4 regions of the Paenibacillus sp. GbtcB18 genome follow, and region 3 is predicted to be linked to each of the others. Evidence: riboswitches for the same ligand, from Rfam matches in the RefSeq annotation. Region 3 holds a riboswitch; each other region holds the start of a gene.
The links. A riboswitch is a leader RNA that binds a small molecule or an ion and turns the genes downstream of it on or off. The one in region 3 is predicted to bind cobalamin.
Positions count from the first base shown of each region.

Region 1: another riboswitch for cobalamin. It lies ahead of KVT34_RS14970 (ABC transporter substrate-binding protein); the one in region 3 lies ahead of KVT34_RS03375 (FecCD family ABC transporter permease).
Region 2: another riboswitch for cobalamin. It lies ahead of KVT34_RS12800 (class I SAM-dependent methyltransferase); the one in region 3 lies ahead of KVT34_RS03375 (FecCD family ABC transporter permease).
Region 4: another riboswitch for cobalamin. It lies ahead of metE (5-methyltetrahydropteroyltriglutamate--homocysteine S-methyltransferase); the one in region 3 lies ahead of KVT34_RS03375 (FecCD family ABC transporter permease).

Region 1 covers NZ_JAGXJX010000004.1:267,116-272,496, reverse strand. The annotation lists gene KVT34_RS14985 (aminotransferase class I/II-fold pyridoxal phosphate-dependent enzyme) at 1-745, shown strand, start outside; gene KVT34_RS14980 (aspartyl-phosphate phosphatase Spo0E family protein) at 816-1,076, shown strand; gene KVT34_RS14975 (hypothetical protein) at 1,131-1,706, shown strand; cobalamin riboswitch at 1,835-2,041, shown strand; gene KVT34_RS14970 (ABC transporter substrate-binding protein) at 2,220-3,227, shown strand; gene KVT34_RS14965 (FecCD family ABC transporter permease) at 3,228-4,265, shown strand; gene KVT34_RS14960 (ABC transporter ATP-binding protein) at 4,265-5,050, shown strand; gene cobT (nicotinate-nucleotide--dimethylbenzimidazole phosphoribosyltransferase) at 5,131-5,381, shown strand, end outside.
Region 2 covers NZ_JAGXJX010000003.1:556,860-562,240, reverse strand. The annotation lists gene bshB2 (bacillithiol biosynthesis deacetylase BshB2) at 1-15, shown strand, start outside; gene KVT34_RS12810 (spore coat protein) at 101-589, opposite strand; gene KVT34_RS12805 (aminoglycoside phosphotransferase family protein) at 788-1,693, shown strand; cobalamin riboswitch at 1,866-2,073, shown strand; gene KVT34_RS12800 (class I SAM-dependent methyltransferase) at 2,301-3,191, shown strand; gene KVT34_RS12795 (permease) at 3,411-4,433, shown strand; gene KVT34_RS12790 (TIGR03943 family putative permease subunit) at 4,461-5,381, shown strand, end outside.
Region 3 covers NZ_JAGXJX010000001.1:694,826-700,206, reverse strand. The annotation lists gene KVT34_RS03385 (ABC transporter substrate-binding protein) at 1-934, opposite strand, end outside; gene KVT34_RS03380 (ABC transporter ATP-binding protein) at 940-1,746, opposite strand; gene KVT34_RS03375 (FecCD family ABC transporter permease) at 1,743-2,924, opposite strand; cobalamin riboswitch at 3,023-3,224, opposite strand; gene KVT34_RS03370 (ATP-dependent DNA helicase) at 3,327-5,243, opposite strand.
Region 4 covers NZ_JAGXJX010000001.1:1,095,587-1,100,967, forward strand. The annotation lists gene KVT34_RS04980 (sensor histidine kinase) at 1-664, opposite strand, end outside; gene KVT34_RS04985 (hypothetical protein) at 957-1,604, shown strand; gene KVT34_RS04990 (arylamine N-acetyltransferase family protein) at 1,601-2,386, shown strand; cobalamin riboswitch at 2,437-2,630, shown strand; gene metE (5-methyltetrahydropteroyltriglutamate--homocysteine S-methyltransferase) at 2,814-5,111, shown strand; gene KVT34_RS05000 (YolD-like family protein) at 5,324-5,381, shown strand, end outside.

The sequences.
Region 1 (5,381 bases), on a different contig from region 3:
CGGCATCGAGACCTTCGCGAAGGACAGCTTCAAGCTGAAGCCCGAAGCGCTCCGCGCCAGTTTGACGCCGAAATCCAAGGTTCTCGTTCTGAGCTATCCGAGCAACCCGACGGGCGGCATCATGACGTACGAGGACTGGGAGCCGATCGCCCGGATCGTGGAAGAGAACGATCTGATCGTCATCGCCGATGAAATTTATGCGGAGCTCACTTACGGAAGCAAGCACGTGAGCTTCGCGTCGCTGCCCGGCATGCGGGACCGCACTATTCTCGTCAGCGGCTTCGCGAAAGCTTTTGCCATGACGGGCTGGAGAGTCGGCTACATGTGCGGGCATCCGGACCTGATCTCCGCGATGCTGAAGATCCATCAGTACACGGTCATGTGTGCTCCGATCATGGGCCAGATCGCCGCTCTTGAGGCGCTCCGCAACGGGCTGGAGGAGAAGGACCGGATGATCGAGTCCTATAACCAGCGCAGACGCCTGGTCGTTCAAGGCTTCCGGCAGATCGGTCTCGACTGCCACGAGCCTCAGGGAGCGTTCTACGCGTTCCCTTCCATCGCTTCGACGGGCCTCAGCTCGGAAGAGTTCGCTCAGCGGCTCCTGACCGAAGCGAAGGTGGCGGCCGTTCCGGGACAAGTGTTCGGCAACGGCGGCGAAGGCTTCGTCCGCTGCTCCTATGCGACTTCCGTTTCACAACTGAACGAGGCTTTGGACCGTATTGGGTCTTTTGTGAAAAAATTGTAAAGACTTGTCCCAAAAAATAGTTTTCAGAATCGGAAAAAACTGATATCTTTAGGGTAAAGGAGGGATATGTATGGCTTATTTAGAATATCGTCTGGCCGACAACTCGGGTTGGTACAGCCATGACGTTTCCGATCAACGCTGGTTATCCAAACGACCTGCCAAATTAGCCTCCCTCTTTCACCTGGAAGAAGAAATTCAGTTTATGCGGCACAGACTGGAACAGATGGTTCAGTCCGGTGAGGCTATGACTTCCGAGTCCGTAATTGAAATGAGTACGCTTCTTGATCATAAGATTAACGAATATATGAATCTAGTCCAGAAGAGCCGGTAAATGCCGGCTTTTTTGCAGCGTTTGCATAGGCTATCGGGCAACGGAGGGATTACAATGACACAGAAACGCTGGTTTCCGGCTGCAGTACTGCTTTTATTATTCACCGTCTTGGTTTCCGGGTGCGGGAAGGCCCAGCCCAAAGCGGATGTTTCCATCTTTATGATGGCCCGTGACGGCATACCGGTCGATGCCGCTTTTAAGCTTGAAAATTCGTTGAAAGCGCTTGTGGGGGACAAGCCGTCCATCTATTTGAATACGTCCCCGCTTTTTTCCAACGAAAAGATGATCGTCGAAATGGGATACGGCAATCACGGTATCCTGATCATCCCCGAAGAACAGTTTAAGATTTATGCGGCCGAAGGGGCATTTTTGCCGCTGGACGAGCATTTCAAGCAGGAAGACTATCCGGAGGGCGTACTCGAGGCGACGATTGAACCTGCCGGCAAGAAAAAGAATCCGCCCGAAGCGCCTAAGAAGGAGACGCATCTGTACGGCATTCCGCTCCAGTATTCCAAGTGGATGAAGGACAACGGCGTGGAAGGCAAGGGGCTCGTCGCTTTTATGGCGGTGAACAGCCGCAATCCCGAGCAGTCGTTCGAGGTACTCAAAAAGATCGCCGCCAAATCGTGAAGCGGACGACCTTGCCGCCGCCGCGACTCCAAAGCGGACGCCGGTAACTGCATGTGGTGCGATGACTAAAGTCCTTGTCTTTCCGCAGCCGCTTGGCCTATAATGGGGGATGAACTTGAAGGCCCAACCTCATACGTTTACCGTCAGGTCCCGAAAGCGGCGTCTCTCAGCGGAGCCAAAGCCCAGGGTGAAAAGGGAAGCCGGTGCAAATCCGGCACGGTCCCGCCACTGTAATACGGAGATCGTCTTACGATGCCACTGTCCGCTCGCGGATGGGAAGGCAAGACGGTCAAACATCCGTAAGTCAGGAGACCTGCCTGCCGGTTTGCAGCACAATATCCTTCGAGGAGAGGATCGCGCGAAACCGGAAAGGACGTCCGATTGACGGCCGTTCCACCTCGTGATTCTGAAAGTTATCCCCTCTATCTCCGGATAGGGGGGATTTTTTGTTGACATGCGCGAACATCGTGGGACAACCTCAAGTCAAACTAAATCTGCAAGGGAGTAGAGAACATGAACAACGAACGAAAAACCACCGGGGGTTTTAAATACGCCCTGCTGCTGCTTGTTTTGACGATGGCCGTCGGCCTGGCAGCCTGCGGCAAGCAAAGCGCGGATAACGGAACGGCGGGTTCGGCCTCTCCGGCGGCAAGCACCGCTCCGCAATCGAGCGCGAAGAAAACGCAGTATCCTTTGAAAGTAACCGATGCGACGGGCAAGGAATTTACGTTCGAGAAAGCGCCGGGAAAAATCGTATCGGTTTCGCCGGCGGAAACGGAAGCTCTTTTTGCGATCGGTCTGGGCGATAATATCGTCGGCGTGTCCGATTTTGACGATTACCCGGAGGAAGCGAAAAATAAGCCGAAAATGGGCGGAATTACGCAGCCTAACCAGGAATCGGTTATCGCGTCGGGAGCCGACATTGTTTTCACAGGCGTTTCGATGAAAAAAGAATCGGTCGAAAAGCTGCGCGCTATGGGCATCAACGTGTTCAAGGTGGAGCCGAAGACGCTTGACGACGTCATGAAAAATATTCAGCTTTACGGCCAGATTACCGACCATCAGGAACAGGCGGAAAAAGTCGTCGCAAAAATGAAAGAAGACCGTCAAAAAGTTACGGATGCTGTAAAAACCGTAGCGGCGGAAAAGAAGAAAAAAGTCTATATCGAATTCTCCCCGGGCTGGACAGTCGGTAAGGGTGAATTTATGGATGAGCTGATCACGCTGGCGGGCGGTGTCAACGTCGCTTCCGACATTACGGGCTGGAAGCAGATCAGCGAGGAAAAAATCATCCAGCAGAACCCGGACGTTATTTTATTCGCCAAAGGCGTAGTGGATGACAAAACGAAGAAAAGTCTTGAAGAACTCATTCGCGGACGCAGCGGGTGGAACGAAATCAATGCCGTTAAAAACAACCAGGTGATCGGTCTCGACCAGAATACGCTGACCCGTCCGGGACCGCGTTTGACGGAGGGACTCCTGCAAATGGCTAAAGCCATCTATCCGGACTTGGTGAAATAAATGAAACCTAAATGGGGACTTTGGGGAGGAGTAGGAGTTTTACTCCTTCTTCTTTCTATTGTGCTGAGTCTATCGCTGGGCTCGGCCCATCTGCCGGTGAGTCAGATCGCTTCGATTCTGGGGAGCAAGCTGCCTTGGATCGGTGACCGGATCACGCCGGACTGGCCCGTATCCTCGGAGCAGATTATTATGAAGGTAAGGCTGCCGCGCGTGATGCTGGCCATCCTGGTCGGGGCCTCCCTTTCGGTAGCGGGAGCCGCTTTTCAAGGCGTCCTGCGCAATCCGCTTGCGGACCCGTATACGCTTGGGGTAAGCAGCGGAACGAGCGTCGGCGCGGCTTTCGTCATTTACTTCGGTCTGCAGACTATGTTTTTCGGTACGTGGACGATACCGGTCGTCGGTTTTGCCACAGGAGCCGTTTCACTTTGGATCGTCTTGCGTCTGGCCCGGACCGACGGCAAAATCCGTATGGAGACGCTGCTGCTTTCCGGTGTCGTGATGCAGGCGTTTCTCGGCTCCGTCGTTTCTTTTCTCGTGTCGATGTCCAAACAGGTCGTCAATGAAATCATTTTCTGGCTGATGGGCAGTCTCGCGATGAAAGGCTGGTCGTACACAACCGTTCTCCTTCCGTATTTTCTCGTAACTTTCGTTGTGCTTTACAGCTATGCGCGGACACTCAACCTGCTGGCGCTCGGGGAACGTCAGGCCGCCCATCTGGGCATCCATGTCGAGCGGACGAAATTGATCGTGCTGATCACTGCGACTCTGGTGACGGCTGCGGCCGTTTCCGTATCCGGCGTGATCGGGTTTGTCGGGCTGATCGTGCCTCATCTGATCCGATTGATCGCGGGACCGGATTACCGGCTGATCGTGCCGCTTTCCGCCGTAGGCGGAGCCATCTACGTCCTTTGGGCCGATACGCTGGCCCGGACGCTTCTAAGCCCGACGGAGATTCCGCTCGGCGTCATCACCGCGTTTCTGGGCGCGCCGTTCTTCGCTTACCTGCTGCGCAAACAGAAGAAATGGGGGAGAAGCTGATGGAACCGATCATCGAAGTGCAGGGTGCGGGAAAAAGCTTCGGTGGAATCCGCGTGCTCAAAGATATCCGTTTCGAGGTGAAGCCCGGCGAATTTTTTGGCGTCATCGGGCCTAACGGGAGCGGTAAATCGACTTTGCTGAGACTTATCTCAGGCGTAGACCCCCTTACGGAAGGCCGTATTCTTCTCCAGGGGAGGGAAGTCGCGGGCTACGCCCGCAAGGAGCTGGCGCGCTGGCTTGCCGTGCTTCAGCAGGATGCACTGCCTCCGCTCGGTTTCACCGTCCGTGAGGTGGTGGAAATGGGCCGGTTCCCTTTCCAGAACTGGCTCGGGGAAGACCGGGAGGACGCTGCTGCGCTGATCGACCGGATTATGCGGCGGCTCGATCTGGAGCCGCTCGCCGACCGGACGGTCGAGAACCTGAGCGGAGGGCAGAAACAGCGCGTGGCGCTGGCGAAGGTGATGGCACAGCAGCCCCGCCTGCTGCTGCTCGACGAGCCTACGACTTATCTCGACATCGGCTACCAGATGCAGCTGATGGACTACGTGCGGCAGTGGCAGCGGGAAGAAGGGCTGACGGTGGTCGCCGTCCTTCACGACCTGAACCTGGCCGCCCTCTACTGTGAACGGCTTCTCGTCGTTCATGGGGGAGAAGGCATATCTATCGGCACGCCGGAGGAAATTATGAGAAGCGAGCTGATACTGGATGTCTATGGGACGGAACCGATCGTCCTGGAGCATCCCGATCACGGCATTCCTCAAATCCTGCTTCGCCGGGGAGATTGAATAGAGTGAATCCGAACCGCCCGCAGGGCGGTTTACCTACATACCGACATACCGACTAACACACCAGAGGAGGAACAAACATGAACGAACTTCAGGATGTAATCGGCGCCATTCGTCCGCTCCGTCAGGAAGCGAAGGATGCGGCATCCGTCCATCTCGATAATCTGACTAAACCGCCGGGAAGCCTCGGCAAGCTGGAAGATATGGCACGACAGCTCGCGGGGATTACCGGAGAGATTATGCCCGATATGAGCCGCAAGGCTATCGTCGTCATGGCGGCCGACCACGGCGTCTGCGAAGAAGGCGTCAGCGCGTTTCCGCAGGAAGTGAC
Region 2 (5,381 bases), on a different contig from region 3:
TACCGGTTTCAATAAAAGAGTGAGCGGGGCGGAAGCCGTTCCCGCATGCCGATAAACCGCCAAGGGGCAGGCAGTCGTGCCGTTCCTTGGCGGTTTGCCGTTATTCGAGGGAGAGGGCGGCTCGGGCGTTGGCCGCGTCGTTTTCCAGCAGTTCCTTCAGGTCATAAGCGGGGTACGCACCGTCCGCATACAGCCGGTTGAACACTTTGGCGTGAAATTCGACCGCTCTCAACAGATGTTTCACAAAGGTTGCCCGTAGACGGGGAGTCGCGGTTTCCGTGAGGGCGCAGGCGTAGCCGCGTACGGCGGTTTTGGCAAAAGCGAGAAGCTGTCCCGCTTCCAGGACGGGGAGCTCCGCAGGTTTATTCCTGGAGGCGGCAGGCGCTTCGGGATAATACGCCAGCAGCTCGTTCAGATTCTGCTCCAAGGTTTGTATCGCCGCTCTGAAAAGCGTTTGAAGCCCTTCGTCCGCAAGCGTCGGTAATTTTTGTTTACAAGCGATCAGTTGTCCGGTCTGAAGGCTCACAAGCTCGTGAAGCTCCAAAGTTTCGTGCCAGGCGAGATGCTGGGGGACTTTCGGCAGGCTCATCTTCTCAGACTCCGTTCGTGGGGTTTATAACAGCCTATGTGAAGGGGCGGAGATTAGTAAGTTGTCAGTACCTCCAAACGGAAGTTCGCGTTAACGAAAGTGTGAATGGGGAATAGTTGATTGTTAACTATTTAATACCTATGGGGGACACGACAACGATGCTAATATATTTTTAACCTTAACTAAGGAGCCCGCGGAGTGCCGAATAATAGCAGCCTTATTTCAAAAGCGGTTTTAATGGCAGAAAAAGCCGGATTAAAAGACATTACTCCTATCGAGCTTGGTAATGGCGGGAACCTGATCGTTCATTTGGCCCCGTTTCCGATTGTGGCCCGAATAGCCGCTGCGATTTCAAAAAATAATGGAGATTACGCTTACAAGGTACTGGTTCGTGAATTAAGAGCCGCACGTCATCTCCATTCAAAGGGAGTGCCGGTCCGTTTGCCAACCGACCTTACGGATGCAGGACCATATGATATTGGCGGCACATGGATGACGCTTTGGAAGTATGTTCCCCCGACAGACCTGGAGCGCCCTTCGCCAAGCGAAGCAGTTGAATTGGTCAATACACTTTCACTGGCATTGAAAGATTTTACCGGCGAGATTCCTATGCTTGGTGTTTGGGAGCGGACATGTCAATCGGCTTTTAGATTAATGAATCATCCGGATCCGCGTATACAAGATTTGTTAAGTCTGTTTTTCACAATTGATAGACAGATGCGTCTTGAAACAAGCTTGCTCATACCGTCTCATGGAGATGCCCATTCAAGAAACTTATTACCGAGTCCCGAAGGCTGGATCTGGTCGGACTTTGAAGATGTATCTTTGATGCCCGCATACTGGGATCTGGCTTCCTATGTAGGCAATCTTGCCTTGTTCAACGGAGTTCAGGAGCCAACCTTTCAATATATCTGGAGTGAGATGAATAATCAGGCCGATAAGGAAGCTTTTGGATTTGCCGTTACCGCACGCATACTGATGTCCACTTTAGGTAACTTGGATTTCGGACTCTCGGGTAACGGAGATTTGGAATTTGCCTATAAACAGCTTGAACTGGCAAAAGATTTTATTCATCAAATCAACCTGATTATTGAAGGGGAATAGCGGAGTCATAACCGTCGCGACTCTACTTCATAGTCCGAAGTTTGCCGGGCCCGCCTTACCGGTACGCCTGCTTGCCCGCATGCTTCGGTATTTGCCAAAACGCCGGATTTGGACTACTATTAATCGTGAAGTTGTTTGACATGTATGCTTTTCTTTAGACAACAAAATATCAAACATTCTTTATTGAACGGGTTCCGGTTCTTTCTCTGGGGAGAGGGAACGGATTAAAAGGGAAGTTCGGTGCAATTCCGATACGGTCCCGCCACTGTAAGGGGAAAAGGGGCGAAGCCCCGGCCGAAGCGCATCACGTCACTGGTGAATCCGGGAAGACGCGCATAGGGTTCCCGAGTCAGGAGACCTGCCTGTTTACCGGTAACTTCATTCCTACGCGGATATAGGATGGCGTTGATGCGAATGTTCTCCCTAATCGTCGGGTCCTGACCCCGGCGTATTCATGCGATGAACCCAAACATCCTGCCTTCGGCGGGATGTTTTTATTTGTTTCGGATCGGTTGAATCCTCCGGCTTTACGGGTAAAATGAAGTCCGCCGCATTTTGATCGAAAGAATGATGTACAAGTATCTTCAAACCGTATGGGAGGAACACGATGTATTACGGAGTCAAACTAAATACGAACTACAAAACCCTTTGGCAGGAGGGAATGAAGGACTGGGACGGAAATCTTCCCGTGCGGATGACCGATGACGTCAAGGAAGAAGGGTTCTGGAACGCTTTTATGAAAAAGAAAGAACAGGCCGGGGTGGATTCTTGGGTTGCCAACTTGCGCAAGGAGCTGATCACTTTGATCGATCCCGGCGAGGATGTGCTGGAAATCGGCCCCGGCTGGGGAAATTATACGTTCGAAGCGGCCGAGAAAGCGGGTTCCCTCACCTGCGTCGACAGCTCCGAAAGCGTGCTTGCTTTCCTGAAAGCCGCAGCGGAGCGGAAGGGCTGGAATCATGTAAACTTCGTGCATGCCAAATGGGAAGAGCTTCCCGAGGTGGAGCGGGCCGACGTGGTATTCGGCGTCAATTGTTACTACCGGATGCAGGAGATCGACCGGGCGCTGCTGCATATCAACAACACGGCGAAGCGTCTCGGAATCGCGGGAATGGTAAGCGGTCCCGAAAGACCGCACTACAAGGACATCCGGGAGCAGCTCGGCTGCCGGATCAAATTTCAACGCAGAGATTACATCCATTTGCAGAATCTGCTTTATGAACTCGGAATCGACGCGAATTGTAAAATTGTCAATCTGCACAAAACGTATGCCTACGATACGGAGGAAGAGCTGATGAAGGATAACCTGAGCGCGGTTTTGGACAAGGAGTATGACCGCAAGAAGGCTGTGGAGCTCTTGTACGCTTATGTGCGAGAAGAAGGCGGAAAGCTGATTTACCCGCACAATTTCAAAGCGGCTCTCCTTTACTGGAAGCCGGAAAAACGGCTGGAACCTGCGGACCTGCCCACGGAAGTGAAACGGGTCGTGGAAGTTTAAATCAGAGCCGTTGAAGTGTTTTCCCGGTAACGCGGTTTCGCGTGCCGGGATTTTTTTATGGCTTCACGAATCGGACAAGGGAAGGAGCTTGTCATAAATTCAGGCAAACTCGCATAGGGATGAAAAAGTGGAAAGGGTTTAAGGGAGAAGTCTTTTTTATTGAAAAACGTAATAATTACGATTAAAATAAGGATATTGTCGTACACAGGAGGGGAGAACGTGCATTTCAGCGGCGCAAGCAGAGGGATGAGAAAAAGACACCTGATTTATATTGCAGCGGGAAGTTTCCTGGCTATACTGGCCTGGCAAGCCGTGCGGACAGGGAATGCGGGGCTGCCGGACCCTTCGGTTCTCCGCCTGTTCAAGACGATGTTTATCGGCATCGTGCTCGAAGCGGTTCCTTTTATTATGCTAGGTGTGCTGCTTTCCTCGTTCATGCAGGTTTACATCCCGGAAACCTGGATCCGCAAAGCGATCCCCCGGAATCCTTTGCTCGGATTCGTTTATGCCTGCCTGCTGGGCATCCTGTTTCCGATTTGCGAATGCGGCATGATCCCGGTCGTCCGGCGGCTGATCAACAAAGGAATGCCGCTGTACATAGGCGTAATCGTCATTCTGGCGGGTCCTATCGTGAACCCGGTCGTCTATGCGGCCACATACACGGCGTTCCGGATGAATCCCGAAATGGTGTATGCCCGGATGGGACTGGCCCTTGGAGTCAGCGCGTTTATCGGCTTATTCGTATACGCGTTCATTAACCAAAATCCGTTGAAACACAGACTGGACTCGCTGTATGCCGAGAACGGACAAGACTGTGCGCACGTGCAGGGCGGCGGCAAATTCGTTACGATGATGGGCCACGCGGGCGGGGAATTTTTCGATATGGGGAAATATCTCATTTTCGGCTCTCTCGTTACGGCCGTTATTCAGGCTTTTGTGCCTAGAGGGGATTTGTCGGCGCTGGGGGAGGGGGAAGTGCTTCCGCATCTGTTTATGATGGGATTTGCCTACATATTGTCGCTCTGTTCCACCTCGGACGCGTTTGTCGCTTCTTCCTTTCTCCAGACATTTTCCAAAGGTTCCCTACTCACCTTCCTCGTTTTCGGGCCCATGCTCGATTTTAAAAGTACGCTCATGCTCTTGTCCGTCTTCAAAACGAAGTTTGTCCTGCTGCTGGCCGTTCTTATCACGATGACCGTGTTTGCAGGTTCCGTCATTGTCGAACACCTGTTTTTCAACTAACGCTTTGAATTCGGGGAGGTGAATCGGGTGGAAGACAGGCGCGCTTACGCCTTCCATTCTTTTATGAGGGCGGCGATTCTATGCGGGTTTTCGCTCTATATCGTCTATCTGGTCAAAACGGGCGGCATGACGCATTACTTGGCGCCCCGCCTGGTACCGTACGTCAAAGCTTCGGCGATCGCCCTGTTCGTGCTGGCCGTGATCCAGATTTATCTGGCCCTGCAGCCCGCTTCAGGCAATGAATCCGACTGCGGATGCGAGCCCGGTGTCAGGAAATCTAAGCTTTCGCACGGTGCGGCTTATTCCTTGTTCCTTTTACCGCTGCTGCTGGGCTTTCTGCTGCCCGACCGGGTAACGGGGAGCGATATCGTTCAAGTGAAAGGGATTCAACTGAATACCTCCAACCTCCAGACGCAGAGGAATGCAGATACCCGGGACGATTCGCCTGAGAAGCAGCAATCTTCAGAGAAAGCGAGCCGGGGCAAGGAAGATACGCAGGAAGCCAGGCTCAAGGAGATGTTCAAAGGCAGCCGGTTTACGGAAGATTACGCGAAGCTGGCCATGCGGCTTTACCAAAAGCAAACCATTCTTATCGGGGAGAAAGGTTTTATGGAGAGGCTGACGGCCGTGGATCTGTTCGCCGGCAATTTTGCGGGGAAACAGATGGAAATCAGCGGCTTCGTTTACCGGGAGGACGACATGCCCAAAAACCAGTTCGTCGTCGCAAGACTGACGATGCAGTGCTGCTCTGCCGATGCGTCTCCGTACGGCGTTATCGTTGAAGCTCCGGATGCGGATTCGTATCTCAAGGATACATGGGTAACGGTGAAAGGGACGATCCGCAAGTCGGTGTACGAAGGTAAAGATGCGATGAAGCTGGAGGGAGCCGTGATCCGGAAAATTAAAGAGCCTTCGTCCCCTTACGTATATCCGTATGCCGGTGATTTC
Region 3 (5,381 bases):
CGGAAGCGGCCGACAGAGGAAGAACGAGCAGCCGCTTGTTCTTAATCGCCGGAATATCGGCCAGCTCCCTTTTGCCGAGGAGAAGCTCTTTCTTCTTGTCTACCGGCGTATCGCCGTAATCCATAATCACAATCACGTCGGGGCTGCGGCTGACTACCTCTTCCCAGCTGACTTCGACCCAGCTTTTCTGAATATCGTCGAAAATATTTTTGCCGCCGATCATGTTGATCAAGCTCGTAATGTAGGTGTTGGCCGCCGTAAAAGCTTTGTCTTCGCCGTTGTCGTAGATGAACACCTTCTGAGGAGTCCCGACCGTGCCGATTTGCTCTTGAATGTCTTTCAAGCGCTGCTTCATGCCGTCCACAAGCTCATTCGCTTTGGCCTCCACCCTGAAAATGCGGCCGATGTTCAAAATATCCCGGTACACATCCTCCAAAGTCGGAGCGGCTTTATTGGAAGATTCCTGCACATAGGTCTGAACCCCCTGTTTGGCGAGTTCTTCCCGGGTACCCACACTTTTCTCCGTAAACGCGCTTTTCCAGCCCGCATAGGCAAAATCCGGAGCGGCCTCCGCGAAAATTTCCTTGGACGGATAAGTTTTGGCGAGAACGGGAACTTTCTTGTACGCCTCCTGCAGCTCGGGCAAGATCTGATCGTCCAGGTATGCGGTGCCGGCCATATTTTTCTCCAGGCCAAGCGCAAGCATCACTTCCGTAGCATGCTGGTTTAAGGTCACGGCCCGTTTGGGCGCTTCCGCAAAATGAAGCTTCTGTCCCATATTATCAAGTTCTACGGCTGCCGCCGTTGTTCCCGCCGACTCCGCAGTCCCTCTCGGTACAAGTTCTTTCGTTGAATCGGAAGCGGAGCAGGCGCTTATAGCGGCCATGCAGACAAGAACCAGGCATACGAATAAAGAAAGTTTAAGAGATTTCATAAGATTCAAAAGGATTCCTCCGTCTTTTTTAGTCCGGCGTTATAAAAAGATTCCGGCAAGTATGTAATGACAGGCTTGCCTGTCAGGGCGTGCAGGTTCACCTCGGCGTTAACGCCGAATATGTCCCGGAGAACAGCAGGGACGAGAAGCTCCCCGGGCGTTCCTTCCGCCGCAATCCTTCCCTCGCTGATGATGTAGAGACGGTCGCAATAGTAAGCCGCCATATTCAGATCGTGAAGGGCGGCCAGCGTCGTGATTCCCAGCGAGCGGACAAGCTCCATGATCTGAAGCTGGTAGCGGATATCCAGGTGGTTCGTCGGCTCGTCCAAAATCAGAAACTTCGCCTGCTGAGCCAGCGCCCGGGCGATAAGCACCCGCTGCTTCTCGCCGCCGGACAAGGTCGCGAAGCTGCGTTCTCCGAAGTGTCCGAGTCCGACCGTTTCCAAGGCCCGGAGGCATATTTCCCGGTCCGCTTCCGTATCGCTTTCGTACCATTTCTTGTGGGGATATCTTCCCATCAGAACCATGTCCGCCACGCTGAAATCGAATTCCACGGAAGATTCCTGGCTGACGACGGCCATCAGTTCGGCCGCTTTTTTGTAAGGCAGATTCAGCAGCTCCCGCTCATCCAAAAACACCTGTCCCGCGTCCGGCTTTAGCTCGCGGTAGACCGTTTTGAGCAGGGTCGATTTCCCGCTCCCGTTCGGGCCGATCAGGCCGATAAACTCGCCTTCGCGGACGTTCAGGTTTACGGAATCGAGTATTTTCTTGGCCCCTATGGTCAGGGAAAGATGATTCGCTTCCATGTTCATTTTGAAGTTCCTCCGAACGCGTATGAGCTTCTGCGGAGCAGCCAGATGAAGAACGGGCCGCCGCATATCGCGGTGACGATGCCGATCGGCAGTTCTTCCGGCGCAAGCGCGAGCCTGGCCAGCACGTCGGCCCAGATGACGTAGACCGCCCCGAAAAGGACGCTCACCGGAAGCACCTTGCGATGGTCGGAGCCGAGCACCAGCCGGACGATATGAGGAATCATCAGGCCGACAAAACCGATAGAGCCGCTGACGGACACGATCGTTCCCGTGATCAGCGCGGTCACGATCACCAGACAGGTCCGGAACGCCGGCACATTGACCCCCATCGTTCCCGCTGCGCCTTCCCCCACGAGAAGAGCGTTCAACGACCGGTGCTGAAAGAGCAGGAAAAGGATACCGGACACCACGATCAGAGCCGGTGCGGTGAGGTATTCCCACTTCGCGCCCGCCAGGCTGCCCATCAGCCAGTAAACGACGGAGCGGATGCCTTGGGCGTTCGGCGCCATCGTGACGATAAAACTCGTAAACGCCGACATCATGCTCGCAACGGCTGTTCCCGCAAGCAGCAGCCGGGTGGTCGATATGCGGCCTCCTACCTTGGCGAAGGTAAAGACAAGCGCCATCGCGACCAGAGAGCCGATAAAGGCCGAAACCGGCAGCGCGTAAGCGCCAAGAAACGAGAAGCCGCCGAACAGCAGAACGAGGGTAGCCGCAACCGACGAGCCGGACGATACCCCGAGTATGTAAGGATCGCCGAGCGAATTGCGGATCAGCGCCTGGATCGTCACTCCGACCGCGGACAAACCCGCTCCTACGACAAGACCGAGCAGGACGCGGGGAAAGCGGATGTTCCAGATAATTTGCTCCTGTGCTTTCGTCCAATCCCGCTCGATCAGGCTGCCGATTCCCGGCATATGCGACAAAGCGATCTTCCAGACCGTGACGGGCTCAATTCGCACGGAACCGAGCATGACGGCCGCCGTCACGGAGATCACAAGGAAAAGCGACAAGCCGCCCAGCAGCAGCGGAAAAGCGGTTAGGGCGCGTGCCTTTCCGTCTTTTTTTACGGACGTGGAGCGGGCGCCCCCGGCCTCACCAGTCTCCCGTACCGTTTCTTTATTGCAAACCGACTGCAAGTCCTCACCTCGATCCTTGATATATTTAGGACTGACCATGCAAAAAAGCGCCTCTCCCTTCGTTTGCAGACAAAGGGAAAGACGCTCGTAATTTCAGTACGGAACGCATCTAACACCTCCCTATCTCCCGTAGGTTGATCGTGTTACGGATACAGGCAGGTCTCCTGGCTTTCAGCGTCATCATCGGCAGCAGTCTTCCCGGTACGGATACCAGTGACTAGGGTTGCTGCGACTCTTCTGTTACAGTGGCGGGACCGCGCCGGCATTGCACCGGACTTCCCTATTAAGCTGTACCGCGGCAAAATCTCTGCGGCAAGCACCTGTACCGAGTTATTCAATTCATCGTCCGGCTGTATTTTACACGAAATACGGAGTGCGAACCGGAAGCATCTTGTCTATCATAGCGGATACGACAGGAATCGGCAACATCTTCCATCCCGCTTAATCGGGCAGCAGGCCCCGGATTTGCTCTCTGATTGCGGGATTGTCCAAATCAAGACCGAGAACGGACACCATACCCCGGTCATCGCGTGACCGGATTAACCGCCCGATGCCCTGCCTCAGGCGGAGCAGCATGTACGGCATGTCCACGTCTTCGTACGGCTGAGCCGAATCTTTCCGTTTGGCCGCAAAGACGGGATCGTCCGGAGGAAAAGGAAGCTCCCAGACGATAACGTGGGACAAGGAAGGCCCCGGAATATCCAGTCCTTCCCACAGCGTTACCGCACAGAGGACACTTTCCTCGTCGTTTTGAAACGACGAGATGAGGTGACTGATTTCCGCCGAGCCTTCAAACAAAAACCGGTAATCGGCAGATTCGGGATACAGCGCCAAGCTCCCTCTGAAAGTTCCCAGCGCCTCGCGGGACGGGAACAGAATAAGCGCACGTCCTTCGGATTGCTTGAGCAGTTCCAGAACACGGCCGGTCTTATCCTCCTCCGGCTTGTCTGGATACAGGTTCGCCTTCATTTGGGCGCTGTAATCGTAAGGCGAAGGAACGGAGAACGAAAGGAAGCTCTCGATGCCGAGGCTGCCCGCCATGTAATCAAAAGAGCCGTTGACGGATAAGGTCGCCGATGAGAACACGACCGGCATTTTTTTCGAGAACACGCGATCTCTTAAAATCTCCTTGACCATTTTCGGCATGATGACCAGGGTGATGCCGTCGGAATCCTCCGTAACCCAAGAAATGAGCTGGCCGGGCTTATCGAACAAGCTCAAAGCAAGCTGAATCATTTCCAGGTGCTCCTCGACGATTTTGAGCTGGTAATCATCCAGGGTGGACAGCCCGCTCTCGAATACGAGCTCTTCCTCGATCACGTCGATCAGCTGCCGGAACCGGCTTACTTCCCGTTTCAGCTCTTCGTTCCAGGCGAATTCTTTCCGGTCCGAGGCCGGGACGGAATAGCTGCTTTCGTCCAGCACGCGGAACAGCGTTTCACTTTGGACGATAGCTTCCTCGATAGCCAGGGCCAGCGTTTCTCTGATCTCGCCTTCCAGAAGCCGGATGACGATGCTTTCGAATACCGCATGCTTCAATTTGTAGGTGAGCGCGTTTTGCGCGGCCGTTTCAAGCAGATGCCCTTCGTCGAAAACGACGGAGCTGTGCTCCGGCAGCAGAGGAAGCTGGCCTTCCCGTTTACGGGCCTCGTAGGTCCAGACATGTTCCATGTAGAAATCATGGGAACAAATGATCAAGTCGGCGGACTTGCGGTAATGCTCACGCGACAACGTCTGTCCGCAGCGATGCCGCTGGCTGCAGACGAGGCAGTCCTGGAACACGTCCCAGCCGATCCGTTCCCACTGCTCGTCCGTCAGCTCGGGGTACTCCTTACGGTTGCCGTACGGATAGAAAGACTGGAGCGTATCCGGGTAGTGGACGAACGAAGGAAGGCCGTGATAAATCTCGCTGAAGACTTCCTCTTCGTCAGAACCGCCGCCCCGGGTGTCGTCCAGCTTATTCAGGCAAATGTATTGATGCTGCGACTTGCCCATCCGGGCGTCAATCGTCAGATCGAGATGCCGGGCGAGCTTGGCGATATCCCCTTCGGGTTTGACCAGCTGCTCGATCAGCGACTCGTCCGCACAAGCGATAATCGCGGGTTTTCTCGTATAACGCGCATACGTAAGAGCGTAGAGCAGATACACCAGCGTTTTCCCGGTTCCCACTCCCGCTTCCGCAAAGATGGTCTGTTTCTCCTGGTAAGCCCTCTCCAATTGAAACGCCATATAAATTTGTTCGTCTCTCACTTCAAAACCGGCTTCCGGCAGAAGCTCGTAAAATACGTCGGCAATCCAGTCGCTTGCCTGCTGAATAAAAGGTTTCGTCGGATCAAATGCAAATGGATAATTTCTCAATCTGGCCGTGCCTCCACATCATCGTTACGTACATCTGTCCATTATACCGCAAAAGATCCCCGTGCGAATCCTCCTTTTCTTAGAAGCGCAAAATAAAATCCGCCCGGAGGCGGATTCGTCTTTCTAACTTGCCGGCTA
Region 4 (5,381 bases), 400 kb from region 3:
GCAGAAACTCCGAGATAATCTTCTCGGCCTGATCGAGTTCTCCGATGGCGATGTTTAAATAACGGCCGATCTTCTCGTCGGCTTCCTTCTGGGAAATCTGGATATACCCGCGCGTAACTTGAAGCGGATTCCGGATCTCGTGAGCGACACTGGCGGCCAGATCGCTGAGATGCTGCAGCTTCTCCGCTTTCTGGATTTCGATACTCATCTGGTCATGCCGGAGCATGTGCTGAAACCATAGGATGAGCAGCACCGGCAGCAGAAGCTGTGCGGTCACGAGAATACTTACTTGCGGCAGCAGATCCTTCCATACAAAACCGTGATGCGTGACGATATAAGACATCCAGATAAGCAGCGTCGCAGCGCCCATGCTTGAGTACAAGAGGGAGAGGGCGATTTTCTTGCGCGAAGGATACTGGTAGAAGTCACGGGCCCTGAACAGGATGGGCAGAAAACCTGCCGCATAGAGGATGACGTCCGAAACTCCGAAAGACGGGAACATAATCCCATGGAAGATCAGCATCATACCGAGCGCCGTAAACCCTCCGTAATAGCCTCCGTATATAAAAGCGAGCAGAAGAGGCACGCCTCTCAGATCCCAATAAAAATCAGGAACGAGATACATAACCGGATAGCTTATGCTGAAAAGGCCGGAAAACCCCATGAGGATTCCCATTAGAAAACGGTTTCGTTTTTTTTCTCTTTTGTAAAAACGCGTAAGCATAAAAATCTGGTAAATATGAGGAGGAAATGTCATGATGAATAAATGAACAAGGATATCTTTCACGGGCCGCACTCTCTTTCTAAAAGAAAAAAGAACTCAGATTCCTATTATGGAGTTCTCTGGCAGATAATGCAATAAATAATGATGCCAATTGAGCGAAAACTTATCAAAAGCTGGTGAACATGGAGGAATATTTCACCAAGTTGTTGAAATCTTTAAGGATAAGCCGGAGGTGGTGAGATTGAAAATTCTCGTCAGCCAGCCTATGCTGGAGCGGAATCTGGAACAATTGCAAGCGGAACTGGAGAGATATCCCGACGTGGCAGCGGCTGTTTTCCCCGAAGGATATTTGCATACGAATTTGTCCCGGGCGTGTGAGCTTGCGGCCTGTACGCGTACGCTGCTGATAAGCGGTTCGAAGAATCCGAAAGACCGGGCCGTGATCATTAACCGGCAAGGGGAAGTCGTGATAGACCGGGCCAAATATAGCGGATATGAAACCGCGCTTGAAGAAGGACTGGTCATTACCCCGATTTTGTGTGACGAATTGGTTCTGAATGAGGTGGAGAAGGCGAGCAGCCCCCGAACCGATTTGTACGTTCAGCCGATCGGCGTTGGCATGTTCAGTGAAGAGCAGTTCGATGAATGGGTTGCAAAAGCGAAAGAAATCGCCTCCCGGCATCATGCCATGGTTATCGGGACGAGTCATGCGGACGGATCCTTCCGCGGCAGCGAAGTTTCGCTGCCTATCGCGTATTGGATAGACCGGGACGGCAAGCCGCTGTTCATTTCCAAATGCGATGTGCGCAGCCGTATTTTGGATCTCTGTACCAAAGAAATTACGGTCTGTGAACCTGCCGCAAAGGAGCGTGTCCTGTGAGGACGGATAGAGAAGATTTGAAACCGGAAGTGGAGGCTTACCTCAACCGAATCGGTTACGAAGGACCGCTGGACGGCAGTTATGAGGCGCTGGCTTTGCTGCAGGAGCAGCATCTGCATACTGTTCCGTATGAAAATCTGGACATCCTGAACGGGGTTCCGCTGTCTCTGGACATAAAGCGTCTGCGTCATAAAATCGTCGAGCGGCGGCGGGGCGGCTACTGCTTCGAGCTGAACGCCCTGTTCGGCTGGCTGCTGCGCCAGCTCGGCTATCCCGTGACCGACTATGTCGCCCGGTTCTGGAGAGACGAGACGGAGCTGCCGCCAAAGCGCCGCCATCATGTGCTGAAAGTGGAAGCGGAAGGAGTCAGCTACTTATGCGACGTAGGTGTCGGGGGCATCGTGCCCCGGAGACCGGTCCGTCTTGCCGAGAAGCTGGAGCAGCCGCAGGGCGAGGAGCTTTACGCCATGGAGCGGGACTCCTTATACGGCTGGGTGCTCAGCGAGAAGCATCACGGCAGTTGGAGGCGCATATACTCGTTTACCGAAGAGCCGCAGCTGCCCAAAGATTTTGTCATGGCCAGCTTCTGGTGCGAGCACAGTCAGGACTCCATTTTCAGGAAGGATGCGATGGTAGCCATTCGGACCCGGGAGGGACGAAATTCGGTCTCCGGCAAGGAGTTTAAGCTGTTCACGCCCGAAGGCGTGCGCACGTTCGTGCCTGAAAACGACGAGGCCTACAAGGAAGCTCTGCTTAAACATTTCGGCATTCCGTCAGAATAAAGCTTGCATAAACATGCCGCGTTGTGTATAGTCATTTCTAAGTTAACCAATTGAATATGTTGGGAATAGGTGCCCAGCCCCTTGGGGGAACTGGAGCTTAAAAGGGAAGTCCGGTGAAAAACCGGCGCGGTCCCGCCACTGTAACAGAGGAGTCAAGGCGAACACGCCACTGGTCTTAGACCGGGAAGGCAGCCGACGATGATGATTCTGGAGCCAGGAGACCTGCCTGTTCTGACAGCACTGCTTTACCTACGGGAGATAGGGAGGTGTTAAAGTACGGGCCACTGTATATACAAACAGAGGGCGTCTTTATCCTTGTCTGCTTCGGGGATATTGACGTCCTTTTTTATTTTCTTGTACAAATAAGCAATGAAGCAGGGAACTCATGCAAACATCCAATTCAAGCGACTATCAGGAGGTCAAGATCATGAACGCATTGACAAGCAGCAGTTTGGGATACCCGAGAATCGGAGCGGGACGTGAATGGAAGAAGGCGCTGGAGTCTTTCTGGGCCGGCAAAATCGGCGAAGAGGAGCTGACGGACAAGCTGGCCGAAGTCCGTTTGGGAAATCTTCGCATTCAGCGGGAGAAGGGCATTGAGCTTATCGCGGTCAACGATTTTTCGGGATACGACCACGTGCTGGATACTTCCGCCATGTTCGGGATCGTACCGGCACGGTTTCAATACGAGGGCGGCGAAGTATCTCCGGGCACCTACTATGCGATGGCAAGAGGCGAAGAGGGGGCTACCGCATGCGAAATGACGAAATGGTTTAACACCAACTATCATTATATCGTGCCGGAACTCCAGGGCGCCAAGCCGGAGCTGGTCGAGAACAAACCACTCAAAGCTTACCGCGAAGCCAAAGAAGCGCTCGGAATCCAGGGCAAGCCTGTGCTGCTCGGACTGTTTACGTTTCTGAAATTGTCCAAGGGGTACGCCGAGACGGAAACCGATGCCTGGATCGACCGGCTGCTTCCGCTGTACGGCCAAGTGCTGCGCGAGCTGGAAAAGGAAGGCGTCGAATGGGTGCAGGTGGACGAACCGTTGCTTTCGACAAACGTAACCGCAGAGGATATGAACCGGATCGAAGCGATCTACAAAACGCTGTCAGAGGCGGCGCCGGGATTGAAAATTATGCTCCAGACCTACTTCGAAGCCGTGGAACATTACGACAGAATCGTAAAGCTGCCCGTGAGCGGGATCGGGCTTGATTTCGTACACGGCGGCGAGAAGACGCTGAAGCTTTTGAAGAGCGAAGGATTTCCCGAAGGCAAAATTTTGGGAGCGGGTCTCGTGGACGGCCGGAATATTTGGCGCTCCGATCTGAAGGAGAAGCTGGATACGCTTCGCGACATTTTGGCCGTGGTTCCCGGGGAGCGGGTCATTGTCCAGACATCTTGCAGCCTTCTGCATGTGCCGGTGTCCACCGTTCACGAAGATAAGCTCGATCCGGTGCTGAGAGACGCTCTTGCCTTCGCCGACGAGAAGCTGGACGAAATCGTCCTGCTGTCCAAGGCGGCGGTATCCCAAACGGGGGAAACGGCCGAAGCGCTTCAGCGGAACGAAAAAGCGCTTGCCGCCCTCCGGTCTTCCGAAGCTCGAGGCAACAAAGCCGTCCAGGCGGCCGCTTTGCAGCTTCAAAAGGTGCCGGCGGCACGCGGCGAGGGCTTCGGCGAGCGACGGACCCTTCAGCGCGAGAAGTGGAAGCTGTCGTTTCTCCCGACGACGACGATCGGAAGCTTCCCGCAGACAGCGGAAGTCAGACAGGCGCGGTCCAAATGGAGAAAGGCGGAATGGACGGACGAGCAGTATAAAGCGTTTATCCGCAGCGAGATCGATAAGTGGATCAAGCTTCAGGAGGAGCTGGATCTGGACGTTCTCGTTCACGGGGAATTCGAACGGACGGACATGGTGGAATTTTTCGGCGAAAAATTGGACGGCTTCGCCTTCACGCGCAACGGCTGGGTGCAGTCCTACGGCTCACGCTGCGTGAAACCGCCGGTCATTTACGGCGATGTGGCATTTACACAGCCGATGACCGTCGAGGAAACCGTCTACGCGCAGTCGCTCACGACACGTCCCGTCAAAGGGATGCTGACCGGACCGGTTACGATTCTCAACTGGTCATTCGTCCGGGACGATCTGTCCAGAGACGTGGTCGCCTATCAAATTTCGCTTGCGCTGGATAAAGAAGTGCAAGCGCTCGAAGAGGCGGGAATCGAAATGATCCAAATCGACGAGCCTGCTGTCCGGGAAGGCCTTCCTCTTAAGAAAGATGAGCACGGGGCTTATCTCGATTGGGCGGTCAACGCTTTCCGCAGCACAACGGCGAACGTGCGGGCCACGACACAAATTCATACCCACATGTGCTACTGCGAATTCCACGACATGATCGGGTCTATCCGCGATATGGATGCCGACGTCATCTCTATCGAAACTTCCCGCAGCCACGGCGAGCTGATTCAAAGCTTCGAACAGCACACGTACGAGAAGGGAATCGGACTCGGAGTCTATGACATTCACAGTCCGAGGGTCCCTTCCGTCGAAGAGATGGTAAGCATGATTGAGCGGGCGCTGCGCGTACTCGACCCGCAGCTTTTCTGGATCAATCCCGATTGCGGACTCAAAACGAGAGGCAGCGAGGAAACCGTAGCAGCCCTGCGCAACATGGTTTCAGCCGCCAAACAGTGCCGGGAAACAATGGCCGTTTCTCAGGCTTAACCGAGCAGTTCAAGGTTGGCTGCAGATGCTTACGGACCGATAAACAACCGACAATTCGAGCTTTTGCCCGGTGCAAACCGGGCAGAGCTTTTTTTATAGGAGTGCGAGAAGAAAATAGGAACGTGAGTTTCCAAACCGTTGGAAGAAACCCATAAACATGGTAAGATAGAAAGATAAACGGCAGAAGGTAAGACCGTCATTCAGGAGGTATAATGGCAAAGGCAAAAGTAAAACGTCCGACCCGGGATGAGTTCGAGCTGGAAGAACTCG